Regions from separate parts of the Paenibacillus sp. SEL3 genome, predicted to be linked through region 1. Evidence: a T-box and tRNA genes for the amino acid it is inferred to sense, from the RefSeq annotation. Region 1 holds a T-box; the other regions hold tRNA genes.

The links. The T-box of region 1 lies ahead of argS (arginine--tRNA ligase). A T-box ahead of a tRNA ligase gene usually reads a tRNA of that ligase, here a tRNA-Arg.
Region 2: it has a tRNA-Arg gene. The T-box ahead of argS (arginine--tRNA ligase) is inferred to sense a tRNA for this amino acid. The anticodon was not compared.
Region 3: it has a tRNA-Arg gene. The T-box ahead of argS (arginine--tRNA ligase) is inferred to sense a tRNA for this amino acid. The anticodon was not compared.

The regions. Positions count from the first base shown of each region.
Region 1 covers NZ_CM137725.1:5,411,134-5,414,386, forward strand. Annotated here, with positions in the region: gene ACYCS5_RS25055 (MogA/MoaB family molybdenum cofactor biosynthesis protein) at 1-407, opposite strand, end outside; gene ACYCS5_RS25060 (four-helix bundle copper-binding protein) at 669-998, shown strand; T-box leader at 1,076-1,332, shown strand; gene argS (arginine--tRNA ligase) at 1,395-3,125, shown strand.
Region 2 covers NZ_CM137725.1:2,415,897-2,419,149, reverse strand. Annotated here, with positions in the region: rRNA gene ACYCS5_RS11275 (23S ribosomal RNA) at 1-753, shown strand, start outside; rRNA gene rrf (5S ribosomal RNA) at 903-1,019, shown strand; tRNA gene ACYCS5_RS11265 (tRNA-Asn) at 1,039-1,114, shown strand; tRNA gene ACYCS5_RS11260 (tRNA-Thr) at 1,118-1,190, shown strand; tRNA gene ACYCS5_RS11255 (tRNA-Glu) at 1,202-1,273, shown strand; tRNA gene ACYCS5_RS11250 (tRNA-Val) at 1,285-1,360, shown strand; tRNA gene ACYCS5_RS11245 (tRNA-Gln) at 1,416-1,490, shown strand; tRNA gene ACYCS5_RS11240 (tRNA-Lys) at 1,495-1,570, shown strand; tRNA gene ACYCS5_RS11235 (tRNA-Leu) at 1,582-1,662, shown strand; tRNA gene ACYCS5_RS11230 (tRNA-Gly) at 1,673-1,747, shown strand; tRNA gene ACYCS5_RS11225 (tRNA-Arg) at 1,753-1,829, shown strand; tRNA gene ACYCS5_RS11220 (tRNA-Pro) at 1,850-1,923, shown strand; tRNA gene ACYCS5_RS11215 (tRNA-Gly) at 1,933-2,003, shown strand; gene ppc (phosphoenolpyruvate carboxylase) at 2,743-3,253, shown strand, end outside.
Region 3 covers NZ_CM137725.1:4,347,471-4,350,723, reverse strand. Annotated here, with positions in the region: gene ACYCS5_RS20080 (hypothetical protein) at 1-13, shown strand, start outside; partial or broken gene ACYCS5_RS20075 (IS110 family transposase) at 204-369, shown strand; partial or broken gene ACYCS5_RS20070 (oxidoreductase) at 384-608, shown strand; tRNA gene ACYCS5_RS20065 (tRNA-Leu) at 1,003-1,082, opposite strand; tRNA gene ACYCS5_RS20060 (tRNA-Arg) at 1,095-1,171, opposite strand; tRNA gene ACYCS5_RS20055 (tRNA-Gly) at 1,179-1,253, opposite strand; tRNA gene ACYCS5_RS20050 (tRNA-Leu) at 1,264-1,344, opposite strand; tRNA gene ACYCS5_RS20045 (tRNA-Lys) at 1,357-1,432, opposite strand; tRNA gene ACYCS5_RS20040 (tRNA-Tyr) at 1,440-1,533, opposite strand; tRNA gene ACYCS5_RS20035 (tRNA-Thr) at 1,538-1,613, opposite strand; tRNA gene ACYCS5_RS20030 (tRNA-Asp) at 1,627-1,703, opposite strand; tRNA gene ACYCS5_RS20025 (tRNA-Met) at 1,730-1,803, opposite strand; tRNA gene ACYCS5_RS20020 (tRNA-Val) at 1,830-1,905, opposite strand; tRNA gene ACYCS5_RS20015 (tRNA-Glu) at 1,916-1,987, opposite strand; tRNA gene ACYCS5_RS20010 (tRNA-Ser) at 2,008-2,099, opposite strand; tRNA gene ACYCS5_RS20005 (tRNA-Asn) at 2,103-2,178, opposite strand; tRNA gene ACYCS5_RS20000 (tRNA-Ala) at 2,183-2,258, opposite strand; rRNA gene rrf (5S ribosomal RNA) at 2,329-2,445, opposite strand; rRNA gene ACYCS5_RS19990 (23S ribosomal RNA) at 2,596-3,253, opposite strand, start outside.

The sequences.
Region 1 (3,253 bases):
CCCACAGTGCCAGCTACAGCCCGGCTTAAGATAGCTGCTGAACCAATGTCCTCAGCAAAGCTTAAATAACGGAAGATTTCCCCAAAGCCAGGTAGTTCCTTATCCAGTAGAGAAGAGACAGCTTCATATGTAGTATCACGTGGAGAAATACCGGTACCACCTGTCAAAAGAACAGCCTCGATGTCATCCTGTGCCGCTGCTTCGGATACTAACTGCTGAATACCTTCGTAGTCATCCTTGACGATGACATATCGAACAACTGTATATCCATTGGTTTCTAGTAGATCCATGAGCAGTCGTCCCCCAGTATCTGTTTCCACGGTGCGTGTGTCCGAGACAGTCACGACCATGCAATTCACTTGTTGGGGGGATTCCTGACGGTGTTCCTCTACAGAAGACATATTCATTAAAATGTTCACTCCTTGATCGGCGGTTAGACATACACTTTTTACAATAGAGCAATGACTGAGCGTATGCAAGTCAGAAACAGGGGCTAAAAATCTATGTGATTAATATCCTTGCATTTGCACACTGGAATATAGTACACTTCCTTACATAAGTCGGGATTATATTGTTTTGTTTTATTGAAAGCGCGCACATCAAATGGTTAACCTCAAGGGACAGCGGGTAATAGTACAGCAGGGTCAACAACTGGGAGGTAATGTAATATGAATCATTCATACCAACAATGCGTGGATGCTTGCCTGGAATGTATGAACGCTTGCAATGTATGTTACGTAGCGAGTTTGAAGGAATATGATTTAGCTATGCTGCGTGAATGTATTCGAGTGAGTAGGGAATGTGCAGAAATATGCGGATTTGCTGCCCAAATGCTGCAGCGTGGAACGGATTTTGCCGAGCAAATCTGTGAGCTGTGCGCCAACGCCTGTGAGGTATGTGCTGCTGAATGCAGCAAGCATTCCCATGATCATTGTAAACATTGTGCAGAAGCCTGCCGTCGTTGCGTTCAGGCATGCCGCCAATTGGTGGCAGTGTAATTACATATATGGAACTAGTGCCTGAAGAGGAAATAATAGGTTGCTTTCTACTGAATAGGTTTGTATAATGAATGGAATTAACGTCACGGAACGGGAGAGTAGCAGCTGAGCCGTATCATTACAGCGAGCCGGAAGAGGTGGAAGCCGGTATGAGGTCCGATGTGAAGCGCACCCGGGAGACGGTTGATCCAACGAGCAGAACTTCTAGTAGATCAGCCCGGCAGACACCGTTATTAGTCATTGGAGTGAAATCGCGATTTGTGTAGTTAGCTTTAGCTGCACAACCGATTTACGAAGAGTGGTACCGCGGGATATTGAAGTTCTCGTCTCTTGAATGATTTCAAGAGGCGGGGGCTTTTTTTGTTAGATTCTATAAAAAGAAGGAGAGAGATCATCATGTTAATGAGGATTGCTGCTCAAGCGATATTAGCCCATACGGGCTTGGAGGAGAAAGAAATTTTATCTTTATTTGAGGTGCCTCCGCAGCCTGAATGGGGAGATGTGGCGTTTCCCTGTTTTATGCTGGCTAAAAAGTTTCGAAAGTCTCCGCAGCACATTGCACTGGAATTGGCGGAACTAGTAGGCCATAAAGAAGGTTTAACCGCTTCAGCATCGGGTGCCTATGTAAACATAACCTTGGATCGATCGGTTCATATTCCGCTTATGCTTGCTGAATTGAGCAAGGCTGATTTCCTCAGGCCTAATATCGGGAACGGGCAGCGGGTAGTTATTGATATGTCCTCGCCTAATATTGCCAAACCGTTTGGTATCGGTCATCTTCGCTCTACGGTTATCGGTGCTGCCTTGTATCGCATACTTGGTGAAACAGGTTATGTACCTATTAGTGTGAATCATCTTGGGGATTGGGGAACACAGTTTGGTAAGCAAATTGCGGCCTATAAAAGATGGGGAAATGAGGAGCAGTTACAACATGATCCGATTGGTGAATCGCTAAAGCTATATGTGCGTTTTCATCAGGAGGCCGATCATGATCCGACTTTGGAGGATGAAGGGCGCGAGTGGTTCCGACGTTTGGAACATGGGGATGCGGAGGCTCGACAACTATGGGAGTTTTTTGTTGAAATCAGTCTGGGTGAATTTGATCGTATGTACCAGCGTCTAAACATTACATTTGACCATGTGCTGGGAGAAAGTTTTTACAATGATAAGATGCAGGCAGTTATTGATCATTTAAGAGCAAAAGGATTGTTGGAGGAAAGTGATGGGGCGCTCGTAGTTCGCCTGGAAGACGAGGAACTGCCTCCGTGTCTTATTCTGAAAAAGGATGGAACCACCATTTATCCGACACGTGATCTGGCAACAGCGATTTATCGTCATGAAGTGATGAAGGCTGATCGGTTGCTGTACGTCGTTGGTGGAGAACAGAAGTTGCATTTCCAGCAGGTGTTTGCGGTGCTGAAGCATGCAGGGGAGGCATGGGCGGAGCAATGTGAGCATGTGCCGTTTGGATTAATGCGGTTTGCGGGTAAGAAAATGTCCACAAGACGTGGCAAGGTTGTGAAGCTGGAGGAGGTGCTGGATGAAGCTGTAGCGCGTGCTCAAGGCATCATTACTCAGAAGAACCCTGGTTTACAGGAACAACAGGCAATAGCGGAGGACGTTGGCATCGGGGCGATTATTTTTGGTGATTTAAAAAACAACCGACTGAATGAAGTGGACTTTTCGTTGGAGGAGGCGCTGACCTTTGAAGGCGAGACCGGGCCTTATGTGCAGTATACTCATGCGCGCATACGCAGCCTTCTGGAGAAAGCTCACGCTCGCGCCGATGTTGATGTTAATACTAACCCTAGCGACAATGACCTTTTCCAAGATAGCCATTCTCATGATTTGAATGACGTATCGGATGAAATATTGGGTGACGCAGGTTGGGCGCTGCTTAAGCAATTGGGTCGCTATCACGGTCAACTGATACGAGCGGCTCGCCAACTAGAGCCTTCGGTAATTGCGAGATTTGCATTGGATACGGCCCAGGCGTTTAACCGGTTTTACGCCAAGGAAAGGATTGTCGATGGTGGACAATGGCGTATTCAGTTGGCGGAACAAACTGCCGATATTCTGGCATGCGCGCTGCAACTTCTTGGTCTGAAAGCACCGAATCGGATGTAAGCAAAGCGAACGAAGGGAGCGAGTTTTTGCTGGCGGGATGACTGCTACCCATACCTGGCTCTTCCAAAGGAATACTGTAAAAGATTAATCTGTTGCAGCCACTTTTGGGTATGCATAAATGTTGTGAG
Region 2 (3,253 bases), 3.0 Mb from region 1:
TGAGCGCCAGCTTGAGGGGAGGCATCCTTGGGATACCACCCTGATCGTATCTAGGTTCTAACTTGGTACCGTGAACCGGTGCGAGGACAGTGTCAGGTGGGCAGTTTGACTGGGGCGGTCGCCTCCTAAAGAGTAACGGAGGCGCCCCAAGGTTCCCTCAGAATGGTTGGAAATCATTCGAAGAGTGCAAAGGCAGAAGGGAGCTTGACTGCGAGACCTACAAGTCGAGCAGGGACGAAAGTCGGGCTTAGTGATCCGGTGGTACCGCATGGAAGGGCCATCGCTCAACGGATAAAAGCTACCCTGGGGATAACAGGCTTATCTCCCCCAAGAGTCCACATCGACGGGGAGGTTTGGCACCTCGATGTCGGCTCATCGCATCCTGGGGCTGAAGTAGGTCCCAAGGGTTGGGCTGTTCGCCCATTAAAGCGGTACGCGAGCTGGGTTCAGAACGTCGTGAGACAGTTCGGTCCCTATCTGTCGTGGGCGTAGGAAATTTGAGAGGAGCTGTCCTTAGTACGAGAGGACCGGGATGGACGTACCGCTGGTGTACCAGTTGTTCCGCCAGGAGCACCGCTGGGTAGCTATGTACGGAAGGGATAAGCGCTGAAAGCATCTAAGCGTGAAGCCCCCCTCAAGATGAGATTTCCCAATTAGTAAGACCCCTTGAAGACGACGAGGTAGATAGGTTGGGGGTGGAAGTGCAGTAATGCATGGAGCTGACCAATACTAATCGGTCGAGGGCTTATCCTAAGATAAAACGCAAATAAGTTTCGGATCCAGTTTTCAGGGTGTAACCTTGAAGGTATGTAGAAATACATACGAAATACGCATTGAAATTCATTCACACAGCTGTGATGAACCGAGTTTCAATACGGTAGAATTTGCATAGCAAATTCATGTTTGGTGGCGATAGCGGAGGGGTTCCACACGTACCCATCCCGAACACGACCGTTAAGCCCTCCAGCGCCGATGGTACTTGGACCGCAGGGTCCTGGGAGAGTAGGACGTGGCCAAGCAGAGCTTTATGCTTAATATTCCCTGATAGCTCAGTTGGTAGAGCACTCGACTGTTAATCGAGTTGTCACAGGTTCGAGTCCTGTTCGGGGAGCCATTTGCTCTCATAGCTCAGCAGGTAGAGTGCATCCATGGTAAGGATGAGGTCACCGGTTCGAACCCGGTTGAGAGCTTGTTATAGGATGGCCCGTTGGTCAAGGGGTTAAGACACCTCCCTTTCACGGAGGTAACAGGGGTTCGAATCCCCTACGGGTCATTGGGTAGTATGGAGGCTTAGCTCAGCTGGGAGAGCATCTGCCTTACAAGCAGAGGGTCGGGGGTTCGATCCCCTCAGCCTCCACCATTTTTCATCCTCTTACCTGGATGAATTCTTGGGGAATTGTGAATCATATGCATATTGGGGATTAGCCAAGCGGTAAGGCAACGGACTTTGACTCCGTCATGCATAGGTTCAAATCCTATATCCCCAGCCATTAAGAGCCATTAGCTCAGTTGGTAGAGCACCTGACTTTTAATCAGGGTGTCGAAGGTTCGAGTCCTTCATGGCTCACCATTGTATTACATGCGCGTGTGGCGGAATTGGCAGACGCACTAGACTTAGGATCTAGCGTCTTTGACGTGGGGGTTCAAGTCCCTCCACGCGCATATTGTTTTTGCGGATGTGGCTCAGCGGTAGAGCATCGCCTTGCCAAGGCGAGGGTCGCGGGTTCGATTCCCGTCGTCCGCTCCATATTTGCGCCCTTAGCTCAGCTGGATAGAGCGTTTGACTACGAATCAAAAGGCCGGGAGTTCGAATCTCTCAGGGCGCGCCATATTTAAAAAAGTATAATATCGGGATGTAGCTCAGCTTGGTAGAGCACCTGGTTTGGGACCAGGGGGTCGCATGTTCAAATCGTGTCATCCCGATACTAATTTGCGGGTGTAGTTCAATGGTAGAACTTCAGCCTTCCAAGCTGATAGCGTGGGTTCGATTCCCATCACCCGCTTACCGATTACCTAGAAGCCGAAAGGCTTCTTTTTATTTTGTCCACATTACATTTACTTCTATGTATATAGGCCAATGCAAATATGTCTCCTGTCATGCACAGTTGGGGATGACTTGTGTATATTGTACATAGGCTCTTGTTACTTTTGACACCTAGATCTCGAATTTCCTCCTCTAACGTACCCCTTTCTCCTGCAGTAAGGCTAATTTCGTGATCAAATCCTTTAAATATAGGAATCCTATAGCTATTATGGTGCGAATTTATGGTGATAACTCAACAGTTGCTCTTGGGTTGTGCACATTTCCCTTTATTTATGTGGGTAAAAATCGGAGTGTTAATGAGGAAATACCTTAGAAACACTGAGAAAATGGCTAATTTGTGTATATCTTTGTGGATAGAAGGCTAATGGAGTTGACTTTGTCAACAAATAATAAACATATACACACTACGTTGCATGAATTTGTACCTTTAAAAACACACTCTTTATAAGAGACTGTGCATAATGTTTCACGTATCACTAGTGTATACATTAATTTCTATTTATTAATTTCATCTTTTTTCATAACAATCCAATATTTTCTCAAAAGAAGTATTTCAAAAACATGATTTTTTACTGTAAATTTTGCAGCTTTTCATGCGGTTTTATTGTATGATGTTAAGAAAGTGTCAAATTTCGTGTGTATACGTACCTTTTCTACAACTGTATATGGTGTGGAACAGATCAGATGGGGGGAAAAGCATGACTGAGCTTACGTTAACCGCTAACAAAAACCAATCCAACAATCTGCTGCGGCGGGACGTTCGTTTTCTAGGGAATATTCTTGGTGAGGTATTGGTTCATCAGGGTGGCAACGAACTTTTGGATATCGTGGAGAAAATACGTGAGACAAGTAAATCGTTACGTGCCGGGTATCAGCCGGAGTTGTATGAGAATTTCAAACAAATGGTCAGCGGACTGGATACGGATATTCGTCACCAGGTTATTCGCGCGTTTGCGATTTATTTTCAGTTGGTGAATATCGCTGAGCAAAACCATCGTATTCGTCGTAAGCGGGATTATGAGCATTCGGCTGGTGAAGATGTTCAACCTGGTTCCATTGAAAGTTCCGTTCAGGAGCTTAAACAAGGGGGCTTCTCCGCTGAGGACGTTAGTAACTTGCTGAATGAGCTCTCTTTGGAGCTGGTCATGACCGCACATCCTACAGAAGCGACACGACGAGTAATACTTGATATCCATAAGCGCATTTCTG
Region 3 (3,253 bases), 1.1 Mb from region 1:
AAATTTATCATAAGATGCCGATCAGCCGACTGGTTGACGGATCCGTAGGGGAAATCGTAGCTTTGAGCCGTGTGTTTCACCTTTGGAAGAAACAGATCCGGGTCCCTCCCCCCCAACTGGGATGAGTTGGAAAAGCGTTTTGAAGCCAAGGTCAACCGTTCATAACTTTTACCCTAGGAGTAATCAACCGAGGATGATCCTAGTTCTACAAAGAAGACTTTGAGCATTATAAAACAAGGGGCGTTTAGTTGCTTGAATCTTTGAAACTTAACACGACAGCATAACACGTTTACCGGTCTATATATTCAAATTAAGCTGCAGTTCCAAACCGCATTGGATCAGATATCCCCTGAATACAAAGGTGTTTATCGGGGATCTTCATTGAAGGTACGAACACCCGTACAGCAACTATTTATCCAGCAGCAATAAATACAGAGTTGTTGACTACCATCACAGATAAGAATACTTTAAAAGGTGCAACTGCATTGTATGAACAACATGGTATTTCACCTGATCGAGTTGCCAATGTTGTTGCGTTCGCGATTGATCAGCCAGAAGATACGAACGTTAATGAGTTTACAATTGGACCAACAAGTCAACCTTGGTAAGTTCATCTTCTAAAGCGCAAAAGTCTGTCGAGTTTCCCAACAGACTTTTGTGCTTTCTGTGTTGAGTTGGTGAAGTAAACTTAAAACTAACTTGTCCGTTAGTTTAATAAAAAGAGCAGACTTGAAGCGCCTGCTCAACATTGTGTGTTATTTAACTATCGTTCCTCGTTAGTTGTACGCCCTATCTTAATAACGCAAAAGAACGGAGGAGATTGCCTTGGGGTTTCTACTGCTTGTGATGTCGATAGAAATAGTTTAAAAGTAAAAAAGGAGAGATGGCATAAAAATAAGCCATCTCTCCTTTTTCATCTATATAAAGCGGGTAATGGGAATCGGACCCACGCTACCAGCTTGGAAGGCTGAGTTTTACCATTGAGCTACATCCCGAAATAGATGCCGGTGAGAGGACTCGAACCTCCACGGTTTCCCTCACGATTTTGAGTCGCGCGCGTCTGCCAATTCCGCCACACCGGCTTATGAAGTTAATGGCGTCCCCTGAGAGATTCGAACTCCCGACCTTTTGATTCGTAGTCAAACGCTCTATCCAGCTGAGCTAAGGGGACTAATAAATGGAGCGGACGACGGGAATCGAACCCGCGACCCTCGCCTTGGCAAGGCGATGCTCTACCGCTGAGCCACGTCCGCAAAAACAAGATGCGCGTGGAGGGACTTGAACCCCCACGTCAAAGACGCTAGATCCTAAGTCTAGTGCGTCTGCCAATTCCGCCACACGCGCATACAATGATAATGGTGAGCCATGAAGGACTCGAACCTTCGACACCCTGATTAAAAGTCAGGTGCTCTACCAACTGAGCTAATGGCTCGTAAAACTGGTGGAGGATGATGGATTCGAACCACCGAACCCGTAAGGGAGCAGATTTACAGTCTGATGCGTTTGGCCGTTTGGCCACTCCGCTAATCCTCCAATATGGTGCCGGCGAGAGGACTTGAACCCCCAACCTACTGATTACAAGTCAGTTGCTCTACCAGTTGAGCTACACCGGCGTATTAAGTTAAATGGCGGAACCGACGGGATTCGAACCCGCGATCTCCTGCGTGACAGGCAGGCATGTTAGGCCTCTACACCACGGTTCCAGAGGGAATTTCCTTAGTTGAAGTAATTGCGGGGGCAGGATTTGAACCTGCGACCTTCGGGTTATGAGCCCGACGAGCTACCGAACTGCTCCACCCCGCGACAGTAATAAATATTTATTTTTCAAATGGTGGAGGCTGAGGGGCTCGAACCCCCGACCCTCTGCTTGTAAGGCAGATGCTCTCCCAGCTGAGCTAAGCCTCCATACTGCTTATGACCCGTAGGGGATTCGAACCCCTGTTACCTCCGTGAAAGGGAGGTGTCTTAACCCCTTGACCAACGGGCCATATATCTATTATTAAGAGCTGGCGGAGAGAGAGGGATTCGAACCCTCGAGACGCTTTTGGCGCCTACACGATTTCCAATCGTGCTCCTTCGGCCAACTCGGACACCTCTCCACATGGCTCCCCGAACAGGACTCGAACCTGTGACAACTCGATTAACAGTCGAGTGCTCTACCAACTGAGCTATCAGGGAATATTGGTGGAGCCAAGGGGGATCGAACCCCTGACCTCCTGCGTGCAAGGCAGGCGCTCTCCCAGCTGAGCTATAGCCCCATCTAAAAAATCAATTTTGTATGTATAATCAATAGCCTGATAGGCGAAAAAAAATCCCCATTATGGGGTTGCTTGGCGACGTCCTACTCTCCCAGGACCCTGCGGTCCAAGTACCATCGGCGCTGGAGGGCTTAACGGTCGTGTTCGGGATGGGTACGTGTGGAACCCCTCCGCTATCGCCACCAAACATGAATTTGCTATGCAAATTCTATCGTACGGTTATTCACTTCACGACATATCGTGTGAACGAATAGCCATGCATTTGTTGTATGTCACTTGTACATACCTTCAAGGTTACACCCTGAAAACTGGATCCGAAACTTATTGCGTTTTATCTTAGGATAAGCCCTCGACCGATTAGTATTGGTCAGCTCCATGCATTACTGCACTTCCACCCCCAACCTATCTACCTCGTCGTCTTCAAGGGGTCTTACTAATTGGGAAATCTCATCTTGAGGGGGGCTTCACGCTTAGATGCTTTCAGCGCTTATCCCTTCCGTACATAGCTACCCAGCGGTGCTCCTGGCGGAACAACTGGTACACCAGCGGTACGTCCATCCCGGTCCTCTCGTACTAAGGACAGCTCCTCTCAAATTTCCTACGCCCACGACAGATAGGGACCGAACTGTCTCACGACGTTCTGAACCCAGCTCGCGTACCGCTTTAATGGGCGAACAGCCCAACCCTTGGGACCTACTTCAGCCCCAGGATGCGATGAGCCGACATCGAGGTGCCAAACCTCCCCGTCGATGTGGACTCTTGGGGGAGATAAGCCTGTTATCCCCAGGGTAGCTTTTATCCGTTGAGCGATGGCCCTTCCATGCGGTACCACCGGATCACTAAGCCCGACTTTCGTCCCTGCTCGACTTGTAGGTCTCGCAGTCAAGCTCCCTTCTGCCTTTGCACTCTTCGAATGATTTCCAACCATTCTGAGGGAACCTTGGGGCGCCTCCGTTACTCTTTAGGAGGCGACCGCCCCAGTCAAACTGCCCACC